One region of the Sporomusa termitida genome, then DNA from elsewhere that is predicted to be linked to it. Evidence: riboswitches for the same ligand, from Rfam matches in the RefSeq annotation. Region 1 holds a riboswitch; each other region holds the start of a gene.

Region 1 (6,128 bases):
GCCGACAATTGTTATACCGGAGACGATGGTGTTATTGGCTGCCCAGATGTGTGCCAAAGCTCATTCTGCCGGCCACCGGGCCGAGCTGTTTTTGCTGGAGGCGGCTCGCACGATTGCGGCTTTGGCTGGCCGGGATTATCTGCTGCCTGCCGATATGGAAGCGGCAGCCTGCTATGTTTTGCCGCAGCGTATGCGCCAGGAGCAGGAGCCGCCGCCACCGGCGCCACCGGAACAAGCGGAAGGGGAACAAACTCAGGATCAGCCGCAGGAGCAGCAGCAAGAGCCGCCGCCGTTTGAACAGCCGGAGAATCAGCAGCCGGAGGATCAGTCTGATTCCTCAGCAGCGGAACAACCGCCGGGAGAAGGCCGTGATCAGGAGAAGGTGGCTGATATTGATACCCAGTTTCCCTTTGTCCGGATGGAGTTATCCTTGCCGCAGGACCGGCAGGAGCGACGCGGTAACGGGAAACGCAGCCTGACGCGCACTGATACAAAGCAGGGGCGGTATGTACGGGCCGGAATACCCCGTGGGGCTGTGACCGACCTGGCTTTTGACGCCACCCTGCGGGCGGCAGCACCGCACCAGCGGTTCCGGGATAAAGGGAACTGCTGTATTGCGATTGAGCGGGCCGACCTGCGGCAAAAGATTCGGGAAAAGCGAATTGGCAATACCTTTTTGTTTGTTGTCGATGCCAGCGGCTCCATGGGCGCGCGTGAGCGTATGCGGGCCGTGAAAGGCGCCGTGTGCGCCATGCTGCAGGATGCTTACCAGCAACGCGATCAGGTCGGATTAATTGCTTTCCGGCGCCAGACCGCGGAGGTATTGCTGCCGGTCACCCGCAGTGTGGATTTGGCCCAAAAATGTTTGCGGCATTTGCCGACCGGGGGCAAAACCCCGCTGGCGGAAGGGCTGGCTGCCGCTCTGGCAGTACTGGCTGCGCGCCGGAAGAAAGAACAGGATATGCAGCCGGTGCTGGTGCTTGTTACCGATGGACGGGCCAATACGGCGGCAGACGGGGGCAACGGTATTGACGAGGCGCTGGCGATTGCCGCAAAGATTAAAAAGGCCGGTGTTCATAGTGTGGTCATTGATACCGAAAGCGATTTTGTCAAGTTAGGGCTGGCGCGGACTGTCGCCCGGGCAATGGGCTCCAGTTATTATAGCCTGGGTGAGCTTTCCGATAAAAATATTATGCATATTGTCAGGAATTTGCCTTAAATAATACCGGCTTAGCCGGAAAAAAACGGAGGAGTAGTTATGGAGTTTGTCGCCGAGAGCGTTAGTGTGTTTTATAAAGGCGGACCGGTTATGTATCTGATTCTGGCCTGTTCCTTGCTGGTAGCGGCCATTGGGGCCGAGCGTTTTCTCTATTACAAAAAAATGAACACCGACATGGAGGGGTTTACGGCCCGGCTTACACCGTTACTGGAACGGGGCGACTGGGAGACCGCTTATGAACTGTGCCGGGAAACCGATGGCATTGCTGCTGCCGTTGCCGGCAAAGGCATTCATTATTTACTGCGCGGCTGCGCCAACCTTGAGAGTGTGCTGGAGGGGGAAGCCGCCTTGGCGGTAGCCCGGTTACGGACAAATTTAAGCCATTTGGATACAGTGGTGACAATTGCCCCCTTGCTGGGCCTGTTAGGAACGGTAATCGGCATGATTAGCTCCTTCAGCGTGATGAACATCAAAGCCGGCCAGCCGCAGGCAATCACCGGCGGGGTGGGGGAAGCGCTGATTGCTACGGCTTCCGGTCTGTGTGTGGCTACGCTGGCGATGATCATATACAGCTATTTTAATCACCGCCTGGATGGATTGATTACAGATATCGAGCGTGTCTGTGTTTTGTTGATGGGGCAGATGAAGCGGGAGAAGCGCCATGAAACTGCGTAATCTGCGGCAGGACCGCCAGCCTAAACTGATGATTATTCCCCTGATCGATATCATCTTCTTTCTGCTGGTGTTTTTCATTATGAGCACTCTGTACATGGTTGATCAGCAGACGATTGCGGTAAATTTGCCTCAGGCTGCCTCGGCTCAGTCGGACAGACCCCAGAGCGTGGCCGTTGCGGTCACCAAAGAAGGGCGGATTTTGTTTGAGCAGGAGGAAATACCGCTGGACTTGGTGAAAAGGCGTGTCCAGATAGAATTGGGCAAACAAAACGACGTGGTTTTTGTATTGCGGTCTGATAAACAGGCGGAATACGGGCAAGTCGTGGCGGTACTTGATGAAATGAAACTGGCCGGGGCCCACCGGGTAGCGATTGCAACAGAAAGGAAGGATAAATAATGGAATGGGCGACAGGATTGCGCTGGCGCAAGGCGATAATTATTTCACTGGTCTTTCACGGTTTCGTCTTGCTGGGGGTTGGCTGGCTGGGTTTCAAGGCCCTCCTGCCGGTGGAAGTTCCTGAAACGATAATTGAACTGGAATTAGCCAGCGAGCCTGAAGGGGCGCCGATGGCGGCGGCTCCGGCCGCTGCGCCGGCACAAGCCAGCGAGCCGGTTGCCGAGCCGGTTGCCAAACCGGTTATCCGCCAGGTACAGCCTGAGGCGGTTGTAGCTGACGAAATTATTCCTGAACCGGCAGTGGAAGCCAGCAATATGGCGGTTGTGGCTGCTGATACTGCCGCCGCCGGCAGTGGCGAGTCGTCAGCGACGGGTGGCACCGGCACCGGCACTGGCACCGGTGCTGCCGGCAGCGGTACCGGGGCCGGGGGAACCGGTACCGACAAAGGCATTATCCCCCCCAACGTTTTAGCCGGCAAAGAACCGCCCTATCCGGAAAGCGCCCGGCGTAATGGTCTGGAGGGGACCGTGGTGTTACGGATTGAGATCAGGGAGAATGGGCGGGCCGGCGCGATCAGCATTCAACAATCAAGCGGTTACGAATTGCTGGATAAAGCAGCAGCCAACTCAGTGCAGGGCTGGCGTTTTGTTCCAGCCAAAATCCGCAGCACCGGCAAGGCCATTGCCTGCTCTACTACCCTGCCGATCGTATTCAGACTGCGTTAATAAACAATAGGTATCGCTATGGCAGGCCTACTGCTGCCGACCAGCTGTTTTCTTATGGGAATATCGGCTGTAACAGCGGTATAGTGAATAACGGCGGAGTTGTCAGCTAATTAAATATTATGGAGACAGGTGCCCTTCGGGGCTTAATAGGGAAGTCCGGTGCAAAGCCGGCGCGGTCCCGCCACTGTAATGGCGAGCGAAACCAGGATATACCACTGAAACGGGGCGTTTTGGGAAGGTCTGGGGGAGTGATGAGCCAAAGCCAGAAGCACTGCCTGTCTGACGGTCACCGGTTTACTCACGCGCGATGAGGAGGGGATTAGAAAGCATGTATTTTGGCTGTTATTCCAGCCAGATAAGGTTTCTTTATGTTTGCAAAAACCCTCCCTGGTCCTGGCCGGGAGGGTTTATTTTTACGGAATTCCGGGGGTCTTACGAACCTGAATATAGTTAGAGAGTTGCCGGCAATGACGGAAATAAGAGGGAAAAAATGAAACAGCTGTTGTGTTTATTAATAAGTGGCCTGCTTTGTCTGCTCCTGTCAGGCTGCCCTGCCAGGCCGGTTGCTGATCAGAGCTTCGGCACCGGGCCGGGCTATACTGTAACCGACGATACCGGGTACACCATGGTGCTGCCGGCCAAGCCGCAACGTATTGTATCACTGGCCTATAGTGTTGATGAACTGCTGGTAGACCTTGTTGCCACAGAGCGGATTCTGGCCTTTAGCCGCTGGGCTGATGACCGGGGCATTACTTTTATTACCTCTGACCAGGCCGCCGCTGTTGCCAACCGGGCCGTTCCCTATGCCGAGTCCCTGATTGCGCTCAGGCCGGATTTAATCATAGCGGCAGCCGGCACTATGCGGCCGGAAGCGGTACAAACCCTGAGAGATACCGGCATTGCCGTATTTATATCCCAAAGCCCCAAAAACCTGCCGGCAGTAAAAACAAGAATAAAAACGGTTGCCGCCGCGGTAGGCGAGGAAGACAAAGGGCAGATACTCATTGCGCAAATGGAACAACGTTTGCAGCGGCTGGAAGCAACGCTGGCCCCGGTGACCGCCGATAAGAGAAAATGTGCTATGGCTTTTGACTTTACCGGGGTTATCGGCAATCGCCACAATCTGCTGGCCGATATATTCAATTATGCCCATGTGCGTAACGGTGCTGCCCGGGCAGGGGCCGGCAGTATTGAACAGGGCGAAAACCGCCTGTCCAAAGAGCAGATTATTGCCGTAAATCCCGACATATTCTTGTTACCCACCTGGAATTTTGACGGTCGCAGCGATATTGAGGCCTACCGACGGCAGATCATGACAGACCCGGCCTTGCAGCAGGTGGCCGCAGTCCGTAATAACCAGGTGAAACTGATTCCTGACCGCTATCGTTATGTCGGTTCGCACCATGTTGTTGAAAGTGTCGTAATACTGGCCACAGCCGTCTATCCAGAGCTTTTTTACAAAGAAGGGCATCATGCTGAAGCTATGCAAACAAAATAAGAGTAAAATTCTGGTATTAATTATTTCTTTTTTGCTGGTGACATGTCTGTCGCTTACATTTGGCCAGGTTGATATTCCCTTAACCGGGACGGCGGCGGTGCTGGCCTATCAACTATATATACCAGGCGTTAGTGCCGCTGATTTTACCTTTGAGCAGCAGGCGCTCCTTTGGTATATACGGATGCCGCGGACCCTGGTTGGTTTGCTGGTAGGGGCCGCCCTGGCCGTAGCCGGAGCTGTCCTGCAGGGGGTTTTTAGCAATCCCCTGGCAGATCCCGGCCTGCTTGGTGTCGCCAGTGGTGCGGCTACAGGTGCTGTTATTGCCATTGCGGCCGGTATTGGTTTTTGGCAGCTGTTCGCGCTGCCGGTTTCCGCCTTCGCCGGCGCGACTGCCGCTGTCAGCTTAACGGTTTTGCTATCTGTAAGGCCGGGGAAAATTCCGGTTATGCCGCTCCTGCTGGCAGGGATGGCAGTCAGTATCCTGGCCGGGGCACTGACTGCCGGTATTTTAACTTATATAAATGAACAGAAACTGCAGCAGTATCTGTTTTGGCTGGTGGGCAGCCTTGATTTCCGGCGCTGGGAGCATGTTTTTATAGCGTTCTGGCCGATTGGCGCCGGGATAACCGTCCTGTTTTTCCTGGCACGCCAGCTGAATGTCCTCGCCCTGGGCGAAACCGAGGCCCGGGCTGTCGGGATGGCGGTTGTGCCCTTCCGGCTGCTGATCCTGCTGATTGCTTCCCTGATTACGGCAGCGGCGGTCTGTGTCAGCGGCAATATCGGGTTTGTCGGCCTGATCATACCCCATATCGCCCGGCTGCTGGTGGGGCCGGACCACCGCCTCCTGCTCCCCGTTAGCGCCTTGGCCGGCGCCACCTTTTTAGTGCTGTGCGATACGCTGGGGCGGGTGCTGATCGGCCCGTCCGAGATACGCGCCGGTATTATGACCGCCCTGGTGGGAGTGCCTTACTTTTTATATCTGTTAAGAACAATACCGAGACAGTAGGCCCACGGCGACCGAAAATAAAGGAGTTGGGGTTATGGTAATTATTTTTACAAATGTCGAGCGGCAATGGACCATGCTGCAGCAGGCCGGCCGGTATCTCGCCGATCGTAACCTGCTGTTGGCAGAGATCCGGATTTTTTTCTTCAATGACCATGTTGCCTGGTCGCAACACTATGCAGCCTTGCTGAAAAAAAGCGACACCGTTATTTTCCTGTGGCAGGGGCCGGTTTACGAATGTGAGCTGTCGGCAAAGGCCTTTCAATTGTTAGACAGTGAAAATAGGTGTTTATATGCCTTTATGTCGACTGCCGACAGTACCGCAGACCGCATTAATGGCTTTAGGGCTGAGGAAATAAAGCAAATCCGCGATTATATCCTGTTTAGCGGCAGCAGCAACTATCAAAACCTTTTATTATGGCTGAACCATAAAACCGGCCGGGAAGCGTGCGCCTATCAGCCGCCGCAGGCGCTTGCCTGGCAGGGGCTCTATCAGCCTCAGGCCAGGGAAAAAGATGGCCTGCTGTCCACAGCGGAGTATGTGAACGCATTTTGCCGCCAAAACCGCCCGCTTGTCGGCATTCTATTTTCCCGTGAGTCCTGGATATGGC
Region 2 (6,128 bases), 2.5 Mb from region 1:
ACCTGCGACGGACCGGGGAGGGGATTGCGATGCAATTTTTTATTGATAACAAGAAGCCTCTCTGGATGCTATGATCACAGGGAGGCTTCTTTTGTTTTGCAAATGTTGGACAAAGCTGGAATAGCTGAAAGTTGCTAAATCACTTAATTATCTGTCCTATGTTTATCAAAGTTCTCTTCATTAATCGGTAAAAAGAAAATGACCGGGTCAAGTTGCAATCCTGCCGCTATCGCAAATAAAATATCCAATGAATAAGTAACATCTGAATTTGATGCTTCGATCTTGGATATATAGCTTTTGCTATAGTTAATCTTTTCGCCTAATGCATCTTGCGACAGCCCGCGCTTTGTACGATAAAAAGCAATTCGCCGGCCGATTTCCCGGTATTTATCTAAAAAGTTATCCTGCACACAAGTTCACCTCATATTTATTATAGATGTAGCAGGATTGAAGAAAGTTTCAAAAATATTGTTATATATTGCAAATATAATGAAACAAAGCTATACTATATAGTGATTGGTAAATGGTGCGGCGTGAATTGATAGAAAAATAAGATTTTTGTTCAGCACTATTTATGAACATATGCGCCTGCACCAACCAAGTAAAATGGAAGTTGCTTGGTGAAAGGAGAGTGAAGGGGAATCAGACTAATGCAATGATACTTAGGGATTAAACCGAGACAAATCGTTACCGAAAAGGAGGGAAAGAAGACTCAAGCCTGCGGTGCAGCAGGTGGAAAAAAGAATAACCAATGTCCGGCAGTATTGGGGTAGATTAGATTGACAAAACAGGAACAGATTAATCAATTAACTCAGAAGCTTTTGGATTGCGGCTATCATGCCGAGCAGATCAAACACATTGTGCGCGAAGCTTTGGAGGACGATACAGGCGATGCACAAGAAGATGTCATTATCGCAGTGCTGGAAACGTATCTGTCGTTTGGCATCAAATGTAAGAGGCAAGGACCCCGCGAGTAATAAGCAATATAGCCTATTGAGCCGGACACGCGGAAATTTCGTTGATGGACAAAGAGTAATATTGGCCTGAAAGAACATATACGATTAACAGAAAGAAACAATACAATAACGTTGGGATAGGTGCCCTTCGGGGCTTAATAGGGAAGTTTGGTGCAAAGCCAACACGGTCCCGCCACTGTAACGGGGAGCAATCTCGCACAATGCCACTGGAGTGAAAGCTTTGGGAAGGCGTGGGGCGCTATGAACCGGAGTCAGGAGAACTGCCTTATCCAGCAATCGCCATTTTACCTGCGAGTGACAGGGAGGAGATTACGAAAAACCAAGACCGGATTCCGGCTGGTTAGCGTAAGCACTCCCAACAAGGGAGTTTTTTTATTCGGTATTATTCGTTGGCTTTTCGGCCCATATTTTAAGGATTTATCAGCGTACAAGCTCTGTCCGCGAATACAACATATTGATTGGCATGTTGCCGAAGGGGGGCCTAACAGCGGTTCTGGATGCCGCCACCGTAGTTTACGGCGGTACGGATATCATGGCCGACGTCATAACCAAAGTAAAACAATAGCTAACAAATAGATAAAGTAAGAAACATCCTTATCTTATGGACAGGCAGCTTGCTGGCGGGGTAACATCCGGTATCCAGGGATGGTTAGGGATGGAAAGAAAAGGAATGATAAAAAATTTTAAATCATATCTATAAAGTCGTTTGGAACCGGACCCGCTCCTGTTGGCAGGTGGTATCCGAACTGGCGAAAAATAACGGCCGGGCGAAATCAGTTCGCGATCGCTGTGGCGCGAAAAGCCGGGTGGCTTGTGTCGCCTGTACACTGGCGCTGGGGGTAATGGCCTTGCCGGCGGTCGCTTGGGCGAACAACACTACGGCTGATTACCAATATATAGATCCGGGAACCGGGAGCAGGGATGCTTTTCTGAGTGGCGGTTATCAGCCGGCGAATGAGGCTACTAGCTATTATCCGCTACAGATTAACAGTTCGCAATTGAATTATACCTATAATGGCACCAATTATAATCTTTTTGGACTGACAGGGGCAAGAAATTTGTTCAGGGCCATAACTCCCCTGGCGGATGCCGGCAACAATCCGCAAAATATGCAGTATAATGCCTTGGCGGTCAAAATAAACGGAAAGTTGTATTGTTGGTCGGTCGTCACGGGGGTAAGCGGATCCAACTGGCTTACAAAAGGTTTCGTAGGTACTGGCGTTACCAATGTAATTAATGCTAATGAGAAGAACCTGTTAGATATTGCTACCCAGCAGCGTTTGGCGGATATTATGGCTCTTCCTGACGGCAGTGACAAAGAACAGCAACTGGCGGATTTTGTAAAGGAATATGCGCCGCAATATGAATACTACCTAGTTAAGCTTACGGACGCCGAATTAGCCAAAATGCAGGGGATGACTATGCCAGATGTGAATACGATTATTGCTACGCTACCTGACTACGAGGTAGTGGGAGAGAGTGCATTAAAACTGGAAGACACCTCCAGCTTGTTTCAATTTACGCAAACTGTTGCCAACCTAACGCCGGGACAGAAAACTTACGCCTATAATGAAGTAAAAGTCGGCGAGTCCAGCGACAATAGCTGGCGGCCGCTGGACCGGGTGCTCTATGGGGCAAGCGGCTCGGTTCTGGATACGGATTATGCTATTAATAAGAACTGGGTTATGGACAGTGACGGCAATCTTATTCCTAACAGCAGCGGCGGCACGATAGACTGGCAAAATGGTCAAAGCTTAGATCCTCTGCCAGCCGATGTAAGAACGGCGATTACGGTAAAAGATGTAAGCACCGTTAGCAATTCTGTTATCGACTTAACTTATGCGAATACCTCAGGCGAGGATCCATTGATCAATCATGTTATTAATTATAATGATTCTGGTGCAATCAGCAACGGTGAGATCGGCCTTATTCAGGGCTATTTTCTGTATGACAATGTAATCGGCAAAATAGTTGATTTCAGCGAATACACCAATGAACCCAATAGATACTCTCTACACAAGATTGCCCGCAGTCTGTTTATTGAAAATGCGACGTTAGCGGCAGGCACCACCTTTCGTTTAGGCAATTACAGCATGGATGCCGCGCTGCAGCATGCGCCGGCTAGCGGGACTGGCAAAATTAGTGATAGAGGGTTTGTGACCCCGAACGATTTCAACTCGGCGATGTATTTTAGCACCGGCAATACCGACAGCGTTTATATTACAACGGCTACGCAGGCCGACGCGCAATATGGCAAAACCAATCTAAACCTGCAGTTGGGCTGGGTGCCGGGCTTAGGATATCTGCCGGCGGGAGAAGCCGTGCTAAGAAGCAACGATAGTGGGCAGGTTAATTTGCCGGTATTAGTAGGCATCTTAAACGGCGCCGAAAACTTTACCGTGACGGCGCAAACATCTGTTGCCGACGGCGTCCTCAGCACCTATGAGATTACGCCGGTGATTGAGCAGACCGATAACTATTTCACCGATCCTGAGGATGCGGCTGCGAAAAAAGGAACCGCCTGGTGGCTGAAGAGCTATAGCTTTGTTGATACCGGCGAAATGTCGACGACCGGTAAAGCCGTCAGCGACAATTCGATTATCAATAATAACCTATGGCGCAGCAGTTACCTGAATATGTTCCGCCGTACCGCTGATTTGCATGGCCGCTATGGCGGCAGCACCGACCTGTACAGTGCGGCAGGGGCTGACGGCGACGGCCGGGAAAACGTCTGGGCCCAGGCTTATCACGGCAAAGTCGACGGCAAGAGCCGTTATGGCGGCAGCTTTGACCAAAGCTATAACGGGGTTCAAGTCGGTTACGACAAGCTTTTAAATAAAGCCTTCTACAACGGCAGAGTTTATACCGGTTTTTATCTCAATAAAATTGACGGCAAGTCGACTACGCAAAGCGGCAGCGGGGAGCAAGACAGCCTCGGCGGCGGATTGTACGGCACCTGGGTTGGCGATAAAGGGCATTATCTTGATGCAGGCGTAACCGCAAGCAAACTGAAAAATGAATTCAGCATGGTTGCCAATCTGGGCGACGGTACGGGTAACAGCGGCATAGTTGACGGTACGTCCCGCACCTGGGGCTACGGAATGGGCCTGCAATACGGTAAGCTCAATGCTTTGGCGGACAACTGGTGGTGGGAACCGGCCGCCTCCTTCTTCCTGGGGCATGTTGACGCAACCACGTATCAACTCAGCAATCATTTGCGGATTAATCAAAGAGGGTATGACAATGCCACCGGCAGGCTGCATCTGCGCTTGGGCAAAGAAATCAACGACAAAGGCACCATCTATGCCGGCGTCAATCTGGCCCATGAATTTGCCGGCGAACAGGATATTCATGCCGTGTATGGCTATCAAAACCGATCTATCGCCGCTGCCGGCGGCAAGGATACCTGGTGGGAATTTAATGTCGGCGGCACGATGAAGATTTCACCGGACGGCAATTTAAATCTTGATTTTGTAAAAACGACCGGCAGCGATATCGGCAGTGACTGGCGCATTGACGGCAAGCTGGACTTTGCCTGGGGCGGCTTTGGCGGCGGCAAAGGCGTGACCGGCAGCGGGGCCGCCGCTGACAGCGGCAGTGCGGCCGCAGTGCCTGGCGCTGACAAGGCCCAGACAACGACCGTAGTGATGGGACAGGCGCCGCCGGTTGAGCCGCGACTGCCGGAGCGGCAGGTGACGGCGCCAACAGAAGTACCGCCAAGTGTAGCAGAACCCAATCGTCCTGAAACAGCAGGTAATGCTGAAAATCAAGACAATACGACTGTAAGCTATTCGGCCAGTGAGGCTGCACCGGCAGTGACAGCAGACACAACTGTGGTCACGCTGCCAACCGGCGCCGCCAGTGAATTTGCCTTTGCCCCCGTCACCGTCGAGGCGGCCCGGCCTGACTGGGAAAAGAAGTTGAGCCCCGGCCAGGTATCGGTTATTTATCCCAATACCTATAAGGGGGAACAAAAGGACCTGCCGGCGATGCTGGAAGCGGTGCCGGGGCTCTATGTGCAGCGCATCACCGGCGCCGGTCACTATACGGTTGCCCGGGTGCGCGGCGCAACCGGCGCGCAGGTTAAGGTCTTTGTCGACGGGGTGTTAATGAACCTCAACAGCGAAAGCGCGGTTAATCTCTCAGCCATACCGGTGGATAATGTCGAGCGTATCGAAGTCTACCGCGGTTATGTGCCGGCCCGGTTCGGCGGCGCTCCGCTGGGCGGCGTGATCAACATTGTCACCAAAAAACCGGATCAATTGGGCGGCATGGTGTCGCAAGGCGTGAAATCCTACGGCGGCTATACCGGTAATTACCAGTTTACGGCGCCGGTCGGCAGCGGCAGCTTGCTGGCAACCTTCCAGCGCGATATCTGGGGCGGCGATTTTGATTTTTATGCTCATAATACGTATCCCCACGATAGCCCCCGCTATTGGGAGGGAGATGTTAAGCGGGCAAGCAACGGCTACCAAAACAGCAACGGCATGGTGAAATGGCAGGACGAGCAGTGGCTGGCCAAGGTGTCCTGGAAAAAACTCCATGAGGAACTGCCGGCCAGTGTCGGTAATAATCTTTATCCTAATGAGGGCTATAACCCGGGCGTACCAAGCACCTTGATTAATCTCAATAAAGAAAACTATGAAAAGGGCTTTTGGGACCGGGCGCAGGATATTGACCAGAAGGAATTCCTGCTGGGCCGCCGGGCTACGGCGGGCAACCTGGATTGGGGCTGGCAGGTCAGCTATCTGGACAACAAAAAGGATTATTTTAACACCGGCTATTATAAACGTCTCGCCGCTTTGCTGGCGGCAGGGGTTTCCAACGCCCCCATACCCGGCGCTGTCGTCGGTATGGAAGACCCGCAATATCCGGGGACACTGTGGGCCCATTACCATTCGAAAAAATGGGGCTTTAACCTGAATACGGCCTACAAAATGGGCGACAGTCACTTATTGGAATTCAGCGGCGACGTCAGTCGTGAAACCATGAAGGCCAATGTCAGCGAACAGGATACCCTGAATTTGAATCTTGGTTTAGGCAATCGAAAATATATCGATCAATATAAAATCCTGGAGTACCATTTCAGTCTGCAGGATACCATTACCCTGAATGAGGCCGGTGATTTCAAGCTGACGCCGGTCGTGCGAG
Region 3 (6,128 bases), 1.3 Mb from region 1:
ACGGTGCGCAGTGAGGGAATTCTGTCGATATGGAACTTTTCCTTGTCGTTAAAGAGGCTAATATCACCGGCTGCAATATTGACCGCCATGTCCACCTCGCCGGACTGCAGAGCCATTGCCCGGGTATTCGGATCGTCTATAGACGGAATTTCAACTGTTTCATAAGGCACTTCGCCGTCCCAGTAATGCGAATTTTTCACCATAACCGCTTTATCCTTGACGAAAGACTTGCACATATAGGGACCGGTGCCAATCGGACCTTCCTTGGCGAAGTTGCGTTCCGGTTCAGCCGATACATCTACAATCAAAAAGAGCGGATCGGCCAAAAAGCCCGGCATATTCGGCTCCGGCTTTTCCGTCAGGATCGTAAGCGTTTGACCGTCAGCCTTCATTTCCTTATACTTAAAAAATGTTACCGACCGTTTATTTTTCGCAAAGGCTCTTTCCAGCGAGGCCTTAACAGCGGCCGCGTCTAACGGCTTGCCGTTGGAGAACTTCACTCCGTCTCTGATTTTAAAGGTCCAGCTCATGTGGTCGGCACTAATCTGCCAGCTTTCAGCCAGCCACGGCTGCACATTCATCTTTTCATCAAATTTTGCAAGACTTTCCCCCAGGCCATAACGCATAACGACCCAGCCAAAATAATTCTCCGTTGGTTCCAGTGAATCCGCAAAATTTGTTACACCAATTCTCAGCGTCGTTGGGTCAGCTTCCTTTGTACCGCTGCCGCCGCAGCCCGCTATAAGAGTCGCTGCCATACAAATCAGCAGCAGCAGGCAGGTAAATCTTCCCAGTCTCTTCATAACCTCATCCCTTCCATATGTTTATTCAGTTTGTCCGCTGTGGGTCCATAATATCGCGCAGGCTGTCTCCCCATAGGTTGAAAATCGCTACAACAATCAGTATGGCCGCTCCCGGATACAGCATCAGCCAGGGAGCCGTTTGGATATGCTGTCTTCCCTCATTGAGCATAAGTCCCCATTCCGGTGTCGGCGGCTGCGCGCCAAAGCCCAAAAACGACAAGCCTGCCAATTCCATAATCATCACACCGATGTCCATGGCGGCCGTTATAACAATGATCGGCAGAATATTGGGCAGAATATGACGCCATAAAAGATGCAGCGGCCTTGTCCCATTGGTTACGGCCGCTGCGATAAAATCACGCTCGCGCAGCTTCAGCGTAAGGCTGCGCCCCAAACGCGCGTACTTGGTCCAGTTCACCGCCGCCAGCGCCAAAATTGCATTTACGATATTGCCGCCCAGCATACCGGCAATGGCAATAGCCAGCACGATCCCCGGAAAAGCCAGCATCATGTCCACAATGCGCATGAGCACAGTATCCACTTTGCCGCCCGAATAGCCGGCCACCACGCCGATAAAAGTTCCTCCTACCGTAATAATAGAAACCACCATCATCGTCATGATCAACGAGGTGCGCATCCCGTAAAGAATACGCGAAAAACAGTCCCGCCCCAGCTTGTCCGTGCCGAATATGTGCTCCGCCGACGGCGCCTGCAGCGACTGCCGCATTACCGCGTCATACGGATCATAAGGAGCCAGCCAGGGCGCAAAGAGCGCAAAGCCGACAACCACAAGGACAAAAAACGTGTACAGCCCAAACAAAAACTTGTCCTTTGTCCAAAACGCCACTCAGCCTCCTCCTTTCTTCAGCCGCGGATCAAGATAGGTATAGGAAATATCGACTAACAGATTTATTGCCATATATAAAACGGCAATCCAGAGGACAACCCCCTGCACCAGCGGATAATCACGCATCGCAATGGCCTGCACCGCCATTTTGCCAAGACCGGGCCAGGAAAAGACCATCTCAATAACAGCCGCGCCGCCTAGCAGCCAGCCGATCGACAAACCCAAGAGCGTGATCAGCGGCAAACACGCATTTGGCAGCACATGCCGCCAGAGAATCTTCTGCATGGGCAAGCCCCGCATCCGGGCGCCAATGATATAATCCTGTCCCAGTTCCTCCAAAATTGCCGTACGCACCTGCCGCGTATATTTAGCCGACATCGCAATAGCCAGCGTCAGCGCCGGCAGCACCATCCGGTCAAACGACACCACGCCGCCCGCTATCGGGAACAAACCCAGCTTCAGCCCAAAAACATACAGCAGAATAAGCCCTACCCAGAAGCTCGGCATGGATACACCTAAAAACGTAATGCCGCGAATTAGATAATCAACAGCGCGGTTTCGATACACCGCCGCCAGTATCCCGCACGGCACCGAGATCAGCAGCATCATGACAATCGACGCGGCGGCGAGCACTATAGTGCCCGGCAGACACTGCCAGAGACGGTCGGCTACCGGCATCTTCGCCGAATACGCCATGCCCATATCCCCCTGCAAAACACCGGTAAGCCAGCGAAGGTACTGCACATGAAACGGCTGGTCCAGGCCCAGCTGCGCCCGCGTTTCGGCAATCGTTTCCTCCGAAACAATGGTATCGCCTACCTCCAGCAACATCTCCACCGGGTCCCCCGGCGACAGATACATCAGAGAAAACGTCAGCAGGCTCACACCGAAAAGCGTAATAAGCATCTGCGCCAAACGATGCAAAAGCTCTTTTCTCTTCAAGGCACCTTCTCCTCTCTGTTCAACAAAAATCCGGCTAGAATCATTTTCTTAACGAGAAGAAAAGGATTCTAGCCGGATTAAACAACTGCCCAGGCAGTCGTACTGCGGTCATATGCAGAAAATCAGACAAGAGCGCTGATTGGCACACACGCACACATCCATTTCCTTATCACGCGTAAGTCAACAATGAATCTTATTATAAGCAGGCTTTCTGGCTCATAGATCATAACCTTGCTTCCGTCTTCCCAGAGTTTCTCCAGTGACGATCTTCGAAGCAGGCTCCCTATTTACAGCTGCGGGACAGCACGGGATTTTCACCCGTTTTCCTCTCATCGTTCAGCAGTGAATGCTGCTGACACTTATAACGTTCTGTATAAAATTGTCATTAATAATAAAAATTTGGCTATTTGTATTGTTTTTATTATTATATAAATACGCGACAATGATTGTCAACCATTATTTTACTGATAAGTATTCCTCACAGGTATAATTGTACTAAAAAGGAAATATTACTATATTCACCGAATTAACCAGTCTGTTAACTATTCCTTTTGATTCTCGTAAAACCTGCAATCAGCATCATTTATGGTTGATATTTCAATATTGATTGGGCATCCCGGCCTTCTCCCAAAGGTGAAGCCGGCGAGCATTCTTATGCTTGCCGGCCTTTTGCGCCGTTGCGAGTAGAAATTAGCTGCCGATTAAGAATACGCCTCTCAGCTCCAGCTCTTACACCAGATGCGCTAATGTCGTGCTAAGGTTATATAATATAGCTAATCTCCTGCCGGTTAATCAATTCGAGGATTTCTTCGCGCGCCTGTAAAAATTGCGCTGTATAGCGTACCCGGTTAGAATTCTCCCCGGAGATTGCATAAGTGAAGGAGGTTTTAAATTCTTTCACAATGCGCCCCGGCCGCTTGGACATAACCAGCACCCTGGTTCCCAGGGCCAGCGCTTCATCCACATCATGGGTAATAAATAAAATCGTGCATTTCGATTCCCACCATATGTTGCGCAACAGGCTTTGCATCTGCTCGCGGGTCAGGGCGTCCAGGGCCCCGAAAGGCTCATCCATCAACAGTACGCGGGGTTTATTAACCAATGACCGGGCAATAGCTACCCGTTGTTTCATACCGCCCGATAATTCGTACGGCTTATGATTACCGAACTCCTCCAAACCCACTTTCCGCAGATATTCTTCGGTAAGCTGCCGGCTCTCACTTTCAGGGATATTGCGCATTCTTAGCCCAAACCGGACATTATCCCGGGTGGTCAGCCAGGGATACAGGGGCGGCTGCTGAAACACAACCCCCCGATGCCAGTCGGCCCCTTGGATTGCTGCCCCGTCCATAACAGCCTGGCCGGCCGACGGGCTGATAAAACCGGCAACAATTTTTAACAAAGTGCTTTTTCCGCAGCCCGAAGGTCCCAGCAGGCAGACAAACTCGCCTTCGTGCAGGCTAAGATCAATGTTTGCCAATGCATATATGTCAGAGTCCGCCTGATAAGTCAACGACACATTCTTCAGGACCACCACCGCATCAGCCTGCTCCTCAGCCCACCCGGGCTCACTTAACACCATACTGCAGCCTCCTGCTTACATTTACTTTAACGTAGTTTCAATATATTGGGGGTTAACGGCTTTCTCAAAAGCCTCCAGGTCCGGGGCGGTTTCGATTGCTTTTTGCTCAACCAGGAAGTCGGCGGTAGCCTTTAATACTTTAGCCAGATTACCCTTATTGGTGCTTGAGCCAAAGTATTTGTCAGCCACCTGCTCCCGGCCGGACAGCCAAATCAGTTCCCTGGTCTGCTTTAACGCCTCGGCTTTATCAATATTCAGTCCTTGCGCCAAAGCTGCGGCCGCCTCATCAGGATTGTTTTTGTAAAGGTCATGGGCTTTTTGCTGGACTTTTATATATTGAGCGACAACCTCCGGATATTTCCGGGCAAATTCTTTGCTGACAACCCCAAGATCGGCCGTTATTATGCCTTTCTCCGCTAATTTGCCACTGTCGGTGATCACCTTGCCATCGGCCAGCAATTTGCCTAAAACAGGATTCCAGACATAAGCGGCGTCAATATCGCCACGCTGCCAGGCCGCAAAAATATCAGGCGGCTGCATATCCAATATCTTAACTTCAGCCTGATTGACACCCTCCACCTTCAGGGCATTCAGCAGGCTGTAGTGAGCCGTGGAGCTAAACGGCACCGCCACTTTTTTACCTTTCAGGTCCTGAACTGAATTAATATTGGCAGTGTTCTTTACCGCCAGCGACTCGGCCGCCCCGATAACATCATGAATCCAGAAAACCTCATAGCCAAGCCCCTGGGAGATGCCGACAGCAGCGGGCGTACTCCCCATTAACCCAATATCAATACTGTTTGAGGCAAAGGCGTTGTTGACATCCCGGCCGGAATCAAATTTTTTGAAATTAACCTTTACTCCCAGCTCACTCTCATAAAAACCTTTCACCTTGGCTACGATTTCGTCATTGGGTATATCCTGAAAACCAATAGTGACCACTTCCGGCTTCGCCGGTGTACCAGCCTGGTTGCTCTGGCCGCAGCCGGTCAATTGCAGGGCCACAGCCAGTATCAGCCCGCCTGCCACCAACAATTTTTTCCATTTTTTTCTCATTAACAACCTCTCCCTTTTCTGTTTATTCTTTTCCTTTCCAAGGTACGATCCTTTGCTCGGCAAACCTTATTATCCTGTCAATCATAATACCGGTTATGCCCATAATAATAATGCCGAGAAAAATAATATCGCTTCTTAGAAATTTACTGGCATCAAGTACCATCCAGCCGATACCGGTCACAGCCGCAACCATCTCGGCCGCAACTAAAGTTGTATAAGCAACACCAATTGCGGTCCGTAAACCGACAAATATATCAGGCAGGCAGGCCGGAAAAATCACATGCAGGAAGACCTGCCTGCTGTTGGCCCCCAGTGTATAAGCGCCATCAATATAGTCATTTCTGATCTTCAGTACCCCCGCTACACAGGCAATATAAACAGGGGCAAAGCCTGCCAGATATAACAACGCAATCTTGGATGAATTCTCTATCCCCATCCATAACACCAGCAGGGTATAATAGGCCAGCGGCGGCAGCGGCCGGTAAAATTCAATCAGCGGATCCACAATAGCGCGGATTTTTGAATTGTAGCCGCTGGCTAACCCCAGCGGAATAGCCGTAATGACCACCAGCAAGAATGAAGCGATAAGGCGGAGCATGCTGTCCCCCAGGTGTGTGAGCAGGCCATTTTCTTTATAACCGTTCCTGGCAATTTCCAGAAAGCTGTTCATAACTTTGTGCGGCGAAGGCACCAGAATGTCTGACACAAGCTTTAACTCGGTAACTATAAACCACAGCAACAGCACGATACCGACTGTGCTGAACGTCAATAAGCGCTCTGTGGTAATATGCCTGCCGGCAGTGCGGCATACACTCCCAACCTCAACCCTGATCATGCCATTCCTCCTGTCCCGGCCTTACTTTCATATAACCTCACTCCCTCTGCCGCAGGGCTAAAC

Evidence for each region. A riboswitch is a leader RNA that binds a small molecule or an ion and turns the genes downstream of it on or off. The one in region 1 is predicted to bind cobalamin.
Region 2: it holds a riboswitch for cobalamin, as region 1 does, so the genes downstream of both, SPTER_RS13600 (TonB-dependent receptor domain-containing protein) here and SPTER_RS01705 (ABC transporter substrate-binding protein) in region 1, are expected to answer to the same signal.
Region 3: it holds a riboswitch for cobalamin, as region 1 does, so the genes downstream of both, nikB (nickel ABC transporter permease) here and SPTER_RS01705 (ABC transporter substrate-binding protein) in region 1, are expected to answer to the same signal.

What each region holds. Positions count from the first base shown of each region.
Region 1 covers NZ_CP036259.1:366,832-372,959, forward strand. The annotation lists gene SPTER_RS01685 (VWA domain-containing protein) at 1-1,219, shown strand, start outside; gene SPTER_RS01690 (MotA/TolQ/ExbB proton channel family protein) at 1,259-1,894, shown strand; gene SPTER_RS01695 (ExbD/TolR family protein) at 1,881-2,291, shown strand; gene SPTER_RS24480 (energy transducer TonB) at 2,291-3,016, shown strand; cobalamin riboswitch at 3,127-3,309, shown strand; gene SPTER_RS01705 (ABC transporter substrate-binding protein) at 3,507-4,514, shown strand; gene SPTER_RS01710 (FecCD family ABC transporter permease) at 4,489-5,520, shown strand; gene cobN (cobaltochelatase subunit CobN) at 5,555-6,128, shown strand, end outside.
Region 2 covers NZ_CP036259.1:2,864,420-2,870,547, reverse strand. The annotation lists gene SPTER_RS13610 (helix-turn-helix domain-containing protein) at 144-410, opposite strand; gene SPTER_RS13605 (hypothetical protein) at 780-977, shown strand; cobalamin riboswitch at 1,079-1,259, shown strand; gene SPTER_RS13600 (TonB-dependent receptor domain-containing protein) at 1,712-6,128, shown strand, end outside.
Region 3 covers NZ_CP036259.1:4,212,093-4,218,220, forward strand. The annotation lists gene SPTER_RS19650 (ABC transporter substrate-binding protein) at 1-803, opposite strand, end outside; gene nikC (nickel transporter permease) at 829-1,650, opposite strand; gene nikB (nickel ABC transporter permease) at 1,651-2,592, opposite strand; cobalamin riboswitch at 2,777-2,970, opposite strand; gene SPTER_RS19665 (ABC transporter ATP-binding protein) at 3,353-4,174, opposite strand; gene SPTER_RS19670 (taurine ABC transporter substrate-binding protein) at 4,196-5,230, opposite strand; gene SPTER_RS19675 (ABC transporter permease subunit) at 5,253-6,065, opposite strand; gene SPTER_RS19680 (aminotransferase family protein) at 6,123-6,128, opposite strand, start outside.